DNA from 2 places in the Kocuria sp. ICS0012 genome. Region 2 is predicted to be linked to the other one. Evidence: riboswitches for the same ligand, from Rfam matches in the RefSeq annotation. Region 2 holds a riboswitch; the other holds the start of a gene.
The links. Region 2 has a riboswitch for S-adenosylmethionine ahead of A5728_RS08005 (ABC transporter ATP-binding protein). Riboswitches for the same ligand answer to the same signal wherever they lie in the genome.
Positions count from the first base shown of each region.

Region 1: it holds a riboswitch for S-adenosylmethionine, as region 2 does, so the genes downstream of both, A5728_RS04950 (MetQ/NlpA family ABC transporter substrate-binding protein) here and A5728_RS08005 (ABC transporter ATP-binding protein) in region 2, are expected to answer to the same signal.

Region 1 is NZ_LZMM01000033.1:93,730-97,911, forward strand. Features, by position in the region: gene A5728_RS04940 (methionine ABC transporter permease) at 172-828, opposite strand; gene A5728_RS04945 (methionine ABC transporter ATP-binding protein) at 828-1,880, opposite strand; gene A5728_RS04950 (MetQ/NlpA family ABC transporter substrate-binding protein) at 1,877-2,761, opposite strand; SAM riboswitch class IV at 2,857-2,971, opposite strand; gene dxr (1-deoxy-D-xylulose-5-phosphate reductoisomerase) at 3,025-4,182, opposite strand, start outside.
Region 2 is NZ_LZMM01000046.1:175,839-180,020, reverse strand. Features, by position in the region: gene A5728_RS08010 (LLM class flavin-dependent oxidoreductase) at 1-1,371, opposite strand, end outside; SAM riboswitch class IV at 1,449-1,563, opposite strand; SAM riboswitch class I at 1,692-1,783, shown strand; gene A5728_RS08005 (ABC transporter ATP-binding protein) at 1,791-2,594, shown strand; gene A5728_RS08000 (aliphatic sulfonate ABC transporter substrate-binding protein) at 2,599-3,648, shown strand; gene A5728_RS07995 (ABC transporter permease) at 3,645-4,182, shown strand, end outside.

The DNA of each region.
Region 1 (4,182 bases), on a different contig from region 2:
TGCCTCCCAAGGAAGTGGCGTCCGGGGCCCGTGACGCGCGCCCCGCGATGTTGCACTGTCCATTGTGCCCCACTCCTCCCACGTGCTACAGCCGCACGTGATGCGCCAAACACGACGCCGCCCCCGGAATGTTCCGGGGGCGGCGTCGCCATGGTACGGGGCGCGTGAGCGTCAGCGGCGCATGATCCTGCGCGCGAGCCAGTTGCCGAAGAACTGTACGAGCTGGACCAGGATGATGATCACGATCACCGCGGCCCACGTGACCTGGTCGTTGAAGCGTTGGTAGCCCAGGCGCAACGCGAAGTCACCCAGACCGCCGGCACCGATCGCACCGGCCATCGCGGACATGTCCGTGATGCCGATGACCAGGAACGTGTACCCCAGCACGAGCGGGCCGAGCGCCTCCGGAAGGATCACCGTGGTGATGATCTTCCAGCGCGAGACCCCCATGGACCGCGCGGCCTCGATCACCCCGGGATCCACCGTCATGAGGTTCTGCTCCACGATGCGGGCCACCGCGAACGTAGCGCCGATGGTCATGGTGAAGATCGCGGCGTTGGGGCCCAGGCGCGTGCCCACGACCGATTCCGTGACCTGACCCAGGGCGGCCAGCAGGATGATGAACGGGATGGGACGCACGAAGTTCACCAGGAGGTTCAGCGCGGTGAACAGTGGACCGTTCTCCAGGATGCTGCCCCGCCGGGTCACGTAGAGCCCCATGCCCACGGCCAGGCCGATGAGCCCGGCCAGCACGAGGGTCACGGAGACCATATACAGCGTCTGCCCGGTTGCGTCCAACAACTGCGGGCCCAGAGCAGACCACTCCATCACTCACTCACCTCCCGCACCGTGGTGACGGCGCGCAGACTCTCGACGGCGCGGTCCACGGACTCGTCCGAACCGGTCAGGGACAGCGTGAGCGTTCCGAAGGACTGTGACTGCAGGATGGAGATCCCCCCGAAGGCAATGTTGAAGCTGACACCGTCACGGGCGGCGTCCGAGAGCACGTCCCCGATCCGGTTCTGGTCGGTGACGTCCACCAGCACGAGCCGCCCGGGGTGTTCCCGGCGCAGCTTCTCGATCTCGTCCGCGCGCGGCACGGTGCGCGTGACCGAGGAGACGAACTTGCGCGTGGTCTGCGCCCGCGGGTGGGCGAAGACCTCCGCGGTGGTCCCGGTCTCCACCACCCGACCGCTGTCCATCACGGCCACGCGGTCCGCGGTGGCCCGCACCACGTCCATCTCGTGGGTGATCAACACGATGGTGATCCCCAGCTCACGGTTGACGCGCTTGAGCAGACCCAGGACCTCCTGGGTGGTCTCCGGGTCCAACGCCGAGGTGGACTCGTCCGCGAGCAGCAGTTCGGGATTGCTCGCGAGCGCGCGGGCGATCCCCACGCGCTGCTTCTGACCACCCGAGAGCTGCTCGGGGTAGTTCCCGGCGCGCTCGGTCAAGCCCACGAACTCCAACAGTTCCGCGACCCGCGCCTTGCGTTCCTCGGGCTTCCACCCGGCACGCTTGAGCGGGTACTCGATGTTGCCCGCCACGGTGCGTGACGTGAACAGGTTGAACTGCTGGAAGATCATCCCGATCTTGCGGCGGATGGGCGCCAGCTGGGACTCGCTGCGCCCGTCCACACGGTTACCGGCGACCTCGAGCGTCCCGGACGAGATCGGTTCCAGGCCGTTGATCAGCCGCACGAGGGTGGACTTGCCCGCCCCCGAGTAGCCGATCACCGCGAAGATCTCACCGCGGCGGATGTCCAGGTCCACGGAGTCCACCGCGGTCACGGTGCGCGGGCGGCGTTTGGACCCCGTGACGAAGACCTTGCTCACGTCCCGGAAACTGACCAGGGTGTCCGCCGTGGCGGACGGGCTCACTTGGTCTGCTCCTTGAGGTCCTGCGAGTAGCGGGCCAGCAAGTCCTTGAGCTCCTGCTGGTCCACCTTGGTGGGCACCGCGGTGCCCTTGGTCTCGGTCTTCTCCGCGTCCTGGACCTTGTCGTCGTAATAGAAGCTCGCGACCTTCTTCAGGGTCTCGTTGTCCGCGTTCGCCTCGGTCGCGGCGAAGAGGTTGTCGTACACCTTGGCACTGTCCGCGGTGGGATCGTCCTGAGCCAGCGCGGACTTGGGATCGATGTTCGCGCGGTCCAGGAAGTCGTTGTTGACCACGGAGGCGGCCACGGAGTCCATGGACAGCACGGTCTGCTCGGCGGACACCGGGCGGACCGTGACCTTGGACTTGGCGGTGTCGATGTCCTGCTCAGTGGGGGCGATCGTGTCCTTGGTGAACTCCACGAGACCCTGCTGGTGCAAGAGGTTCAGGGCGCGGGACAGGTTGATCGAGTCGTTCGGCACGGCGATCTCGTCACCCTGCTTGAAGTCACCCACGGATTTCACGCTCTTGGAGTACAGCCCCAGCGGGAAGATGGACGTGGAGCCCACGGGAGTGATGGTGTCCCCGGAGTTGTTGTTGTAATCGGCGAGGTACGCGATGTGCTGGAACCAGTTCATGTCGATGTCACCGCTCTTCAGAGCGGGGTTCGGCTGGCTGTAGTCACTGAAGTCCACGTACTCGACCGTGATGTCGTTGTCCGCGGCGACCTGCTTCAACGCGTCCTGCACAGGGGTCGAGCCCACGATCCCGACGGTGATCTTGCCGTCCGCGGCCGGGTCCGAGTTGTCGGAGCCGCCGCCGCACGCGGTGAGGGTGAGGCCCAGGGTGGTGGCCAACACGACGGGAATCAAACGCTTGGTTCGCATGATCATGCCTTTCCAGGGGTCTGTGACGGGGACTCGCGGGGCGAACAGTCCCCCCTGGATGAGGGCACAGGGACGGGTACGTGCTGATTTCCGGGGAACCGCACTTGCCGTGATCTGTTGCAACCGCGACCGGATGGTCATCTGGGGCACCCCGCTACGGGAGAGGGTTGCCGTCCGGCCAGCCAGAGCTACGCGCCGGATCTCGTCATCCACTCGGAATTTTAGCACGGCCCTGCCATGGGCCGGCGACCGCCGGAAGGGCCCTATGCCATCCCGGCGATACGTTCGTCCGCGCGGGCCCGGGCCCACTCCTCCGCCCCCAGGACGTCCTCGAGGGTGGGCCGCGTGACGCCGTCGTGATCCTCCAGCACACGCTCGACCATGTCCACGATCTGCATGAAGCCGAGCGCCCCGCGGTGGAACGCGTGCACGGCCTGCTCGTTGGCGGCGTTGAACACCGCGGGCCACGTCCCGCCGCGCGAACCCGCGTGCTTCATGAGCTCCACGGCGGGGAACGCCTGCGAATCGAGCGGTTCGAACGTCCACTGTGCGGCCCGGGTCCAGTCGCACCCCGCGGCGGCGCCGGTCACGCGGTGGGGCCAGCCGATTCCGAGCGCGATGGGCAGGCGCATGTCCGGCGGGGACGCCTGCGCCAGGGTGGATCCGTCCACGAACTCCACCATGGAGTGCACGACCGATTGCGGATGCACCGTGACGTCGATCCGGTCCAGGGGGACGTCGAACAGTAGGCTCGCCTCGAGCACCTCCAGTGCCTTGTTGACCATGGTCGCGGAGTTCGTGGTGACCATGACCCCCATGTCCCACGTGGGGTGCTGCAGGGCCTGTTCGGGTGTCACGCGCGTGAGCTGCTCGCGCGTCATGCCGCGGAACGGTCCGCCGGACGCCGTGAGCACGAGCCGGCGCACCTCGGAGGCCGTCCCGGAGCGCAGGGCCTGGGCGATCGCCGAGTGTTCGGAGTCCACGGGGATCAGCGCGTCCTGGAGGCCCGTGTCCGCCGCGGCGCGCAACACGAGCGGACCGCCCGCGATCAGGGACTCCTTGTTCGCGAGCGCCACCCGCCGACCCGCTCCCAGCGCCGCCAGGGTGGGTGCGAGCCCGATGCTCCCGGTGATCCCGTTCAGCACGAGGTCCGAACCCTCCCACTGCGCGATCCGGGTTGCAGCGTCCGGCCCATACAGGACCTCGGGTGCCGCCGACGACGCCGCGCGTGACCGGTCCGCAATCAGCTCACGCAACCGGGTGGCGTCGTCCGCCGTACCGCTCGTGCCCACCGCACGGACACCGAACGTCACGGCCTGCTGCGCGAGCAGCTCGAGGTGACCCGCGCCCGCGGCGAGCGCCACGACCTCGAAGGGCTCGTGGGTGGCATCCGAGACGGGCCGGCGCAGCCCCGCGGCCTC
Region 2 (4,182 bases):
GCCCCGGTAGGCCGCGGCGGGGTGGGTGTCCTTGACCCGCGGCTGGCCCTCGCCGTAGAGGGACTCGCGCAGGGTGGTGCCCTCGTACTCGGTGCGGTAGCGCCCGCGCTTCTGCAACTCGGGGACCACGTACTCGACGAAGTCCTCGAAGGAACCGGGGCTCACGTGGTAGGCCAGGTTGATGCCGTCCAGGCCGCCCTCGTCCACCCAGGTCTCGAGCTGATCCGCGACGGTCTGTGCGGAGCCCACGAGCACGGCACCCATCCCGCCCAGGGCGCAGTGCTTGGCGATCTCCTCGCGCGTCCACTGCTTGTCCTTGGACTGCAGCGTGAACGGGGTCAGGAAGGACTGGATGGAGTCGGTCTTGATGTAGTTCAGGGCCTCGTCCTCGTCGAACTGGGACAGGTCCACGCCGGACCACCCACCGATGATCGCCTGGGAGGCCTCCAGGTCCACGTATTGCAGGTAATCGCGGTACTTCTCCTGGGCCTGCTCGTCCGTGTCCGCGACGACCACGGAGAGCATCGCGTAGATCTTGACGTCGTCACGGCTGCGGCCCTCGGCCTGAGCCCGGTCGCGGATCTTGTCAGTCACGAAACGTGTGAGGTCCGGGCGCAACCCGCCGATGAACACGGCTTCCGCGTGCTTACCCGCGAACGCCTGCCCGCGCGAGGACGCGCCGGCCTGGAAGATCAGCGGTGTGCGCTGCGGGGACGGTGCCGTGAGCCCCGCTCCGGGAACCGTGAAGTGCTCCCCGCTGTGCCGGATGGGATGGACCTTGGTGGGATCCGCGTAGACACCCGTCTCACGGTTCTGAACCACGGCGTCCTCCTCCCACGAGCCCTCCCAGAGCTTGTAGCACACGTCCAGGAACTCCTCCGCGATCTCGTAACGCGTATCGTGCTCGATCTGGCGCGGCAGGCCCTGGTTCTCCGCAGCGGACGGAAGGTAGGAGGTCACCACGTTGAATCCCACGCGGCCCTTGGTGAGGTGATCCAGTGTGGCGTACTTGCGGGCCAGGGTGTAGGGCTGCTCGTAGGTCACCGCGCTCGTCACGCCGAAGCCCAGGTGCTCGGTCACGGCGGCCATGGCCGAGACCTGCATGAACGGGTCGTTGACCGGGACCTGGGCCCCGTCACGCACGGCCGGAGCCGCGGAGTTCTTGTAGATGTCGTAGATGCCCACCACGTCCGCAAGGAACAGTGCGTCGAACTTGCCCCGCTCCAGCAGCTTGGCCAGCTCCGTCCAGTACTCGATGGTGTTGTACTCGGTGGCCCGGGACCGCGGGTGGCGCCACAACCCGAAGCTCTGGTGATCCACGCAGGTCATGTCGAACGCGTTGACGGAAATCCGTTTGCTCATCTCGGTCAGCCCCTCAGCAGGAACACGACCCGCGCCCCGTGCACCACCTACGGCGGCCTACCTTGCGGGTCCAGCGCGCTTGTGTGGCGCCGTACTTGCCGCATGCGGTGTGTCATGCGGCCCGATCCTCACCTGGGGCACCCCGCTACGGGAGAGGGTTGCCGTCCGACAAGCCAGGGCTAAACGTCGGAACTCGTGATCGTTGTGGCATTGATCCTAACGGGGATCCCCGGTCCTCGGAAACACCTCGGGTTACGGCACGTCACGACGGCGCCCCGGCGCGTCACACGATTTGCACCCGCGGGCTCCCGGCCCGTTCAATGGTGGGGTTCCCATCCGGAGCGGCTGAGAGACCTGGCTCGTTGACGTCGCAGCAACCAGCCCCACGCGGGCAAGGTGCTAATGCCAGGAACGATGGAGTTGATGAATTGAGCCATATCCTCACGCGCCCGGAATCTGCCGTCGACGCCGCGGCGGTCATCTTCGACCGGGTCGGCAAGTCCTTCCCCGCGCACCAGGGACCCGGAACGCACCGGGTGTTGCAGGATGTGACGTTCACGGTGCGCCCGGGCGAGATCGTCTCGGTCCTGGGCCCCTCGGGCTGCGGCAAGTCCACCCTGTTACGCGCCGTGGCCGGGCTCGGCACGGCGAGCGAGGGCGAAGTCCGGATCGACGACTCGGTGGTGCGCGAGATCGACCCGCGCTGCGCCGTCGGCTTCCAGGAACCGCGGTTGCTGCCGTGGCGCAGCGTGGCCCGCAACGTGGCGCTGGGTCTGCCCGACGGGACTCCCGCCCGGGAGGGGAAGCAGCGGGTGGCGCAGCTGTTGGAGCTCGTGGGCCTGTCCCACCACGCGAATCACCGTCCCGCGGAGATCTCCGGGGGCATGGCACAGCGCGCATCCCTGGCCAGGGCCCTGGCACGGAACCCTCGGGTCCTGTTGTTGGACGAGCCCTTCGGGGCCCTGGACGCCCTGACCCGGATCAGGATGCAGGACCTGTTGCTGGACGTGCACCGCGCCGATCCCACGACCGTGCTCATGGTCACCCACGACGTCGAGGAAGCCCTGGTGCTCTCCGATCACGTGGTGGTGCTCGCGCGGGAAACGGCCACGGGCCCCGCGACCATCGCCGAGATCATCTCCCCCGAGCTGGCCCGCCCGCGCTCCCGCGAGGACAGTGAGATCACCGCGCTGCGCGCCCACCTGTTGGCCCTGCTCGGCGTGGAGCGCTGAGCGCATGGCGCAGTTGTCCCGACGCCGCGCACTGCAGGCACTCGGCCTGTCCGCGCTGGCGCTGCCCCTGAGCGGATGCGTCATGGAGGGCGAAGGTCCGGGCCGCGGTGTGGCCGGCGGTTCCGCGCACGAGATCTACCTGGACTACGCGACCTACAACCCGCTGTCCCTGATCATCAAGGCCAAGGGCTGGCTCGAGAAGGTCGCCGAGGCCCACGGCCAGACCGTAACGTGGGTGTACTCGGCCGGTTCCAACAAGGCCAACGAGTCGCTACGCGCTGGGGTCGTGGACGTGGGCTCCACGGCAGGTTCCGCCGCACTGCTCGCGCGTGCCAACCGCTCGCCGATCAGGACGATCGACCTGTTCTCACAGCCCGAGTGGTCCGCGCTCGTGCGCACCCCGGACTCCCCCGTGCGCACCGTGGCGGATCTCGCGGGCACGTCCGTGGCCGCGACGAAGGGCACGGATCCGTACTTCTTCCTCCTGCAGTCCCTCGGCGCGGCGGGCATGAGCGCACAGGACGTCACCGTGGTGAACCTGCAGCACGCGGACGGGCGCACCGCGCTGGACACCGGTCAGGTGGCCGCATGGTCCGGACTGGACCCCGTGATGGCCGCCGCGGAGAAGGCCGGGGACGTGCTGTTCCACCGGCAGTTGGAGTTCAACACGTACGGGTTCCTCAACGCGCGGGAGGTGTTCCTGCAGCTGAACCCCACGGGTGCGCAGGACGTGGTGAACACGTACGCCTACGCGCGGCAGTGGGCGCTGCAGCACCCGGAGGAGGGGATCGCGATCCTCGCGGAAGGCGCGAGCATCGATCGCGACACCGCCCGGCGGGTCTGGCAGCGCACCCACCTGGACATCGACCCCGTTCCGGGCCCCGAACAGCTCGCGGTGCTCGAGCGGGTCGGGCCCATCCTGGTGGAATCCGGGGACGTCTCCTCGCAGCAGGACGTGGACGAGGCGCTCGCGAACATCGTGGAGCAGCACTACGCACAACACGCCGATGCGGCCGCCGTGGCCCAGGTGATCGAAGGGAAGCAGTCCTCATGAGCACTCACGACACCTCCTCCGCCGCACCGCGGTCCTCGGACGGCGCGTCCCGCGAAGCACCGGGCGGCACGTCCTCCGAAGCAGCTGGCGTCACTGCGGTGGCCATACTGTCCGACGACAACGGACGCCACGAGGCGGGCGCGGTGGCACCCGGCGACGTCGCACCCCCATCAGACACCCCTGCCGCGGCGGATTCCCGCACGCGTCCCAGCGCGCTGCGCAATCCTTGGGCCCTGGGGCTGATCGGGATCGTCCTGCCCGTGCTGCTGGTGCTCGCGTGGCACACCCTCTCCACGAACGGGACCTTCTCCCCCGTGCAGTTGCCGCGCCCGTCCGCGGTGCTCGCCGCGGGATGGGAGCTGCTGCGCAGCGGTGACCTGTGGTTGCACGTGGGGATCTCCACGCAGCGCGTGATCGTGGGCTTCCTGATCGGCAGTGGGCTCGGGCTGTTGCTCGGCGCGTTGCTGGGGCTCTCCCCGTGGGCGCGGGCCATCGGCTCGCCCACGATCGGCGCGCTGCGCGCCGTGCCGTCCC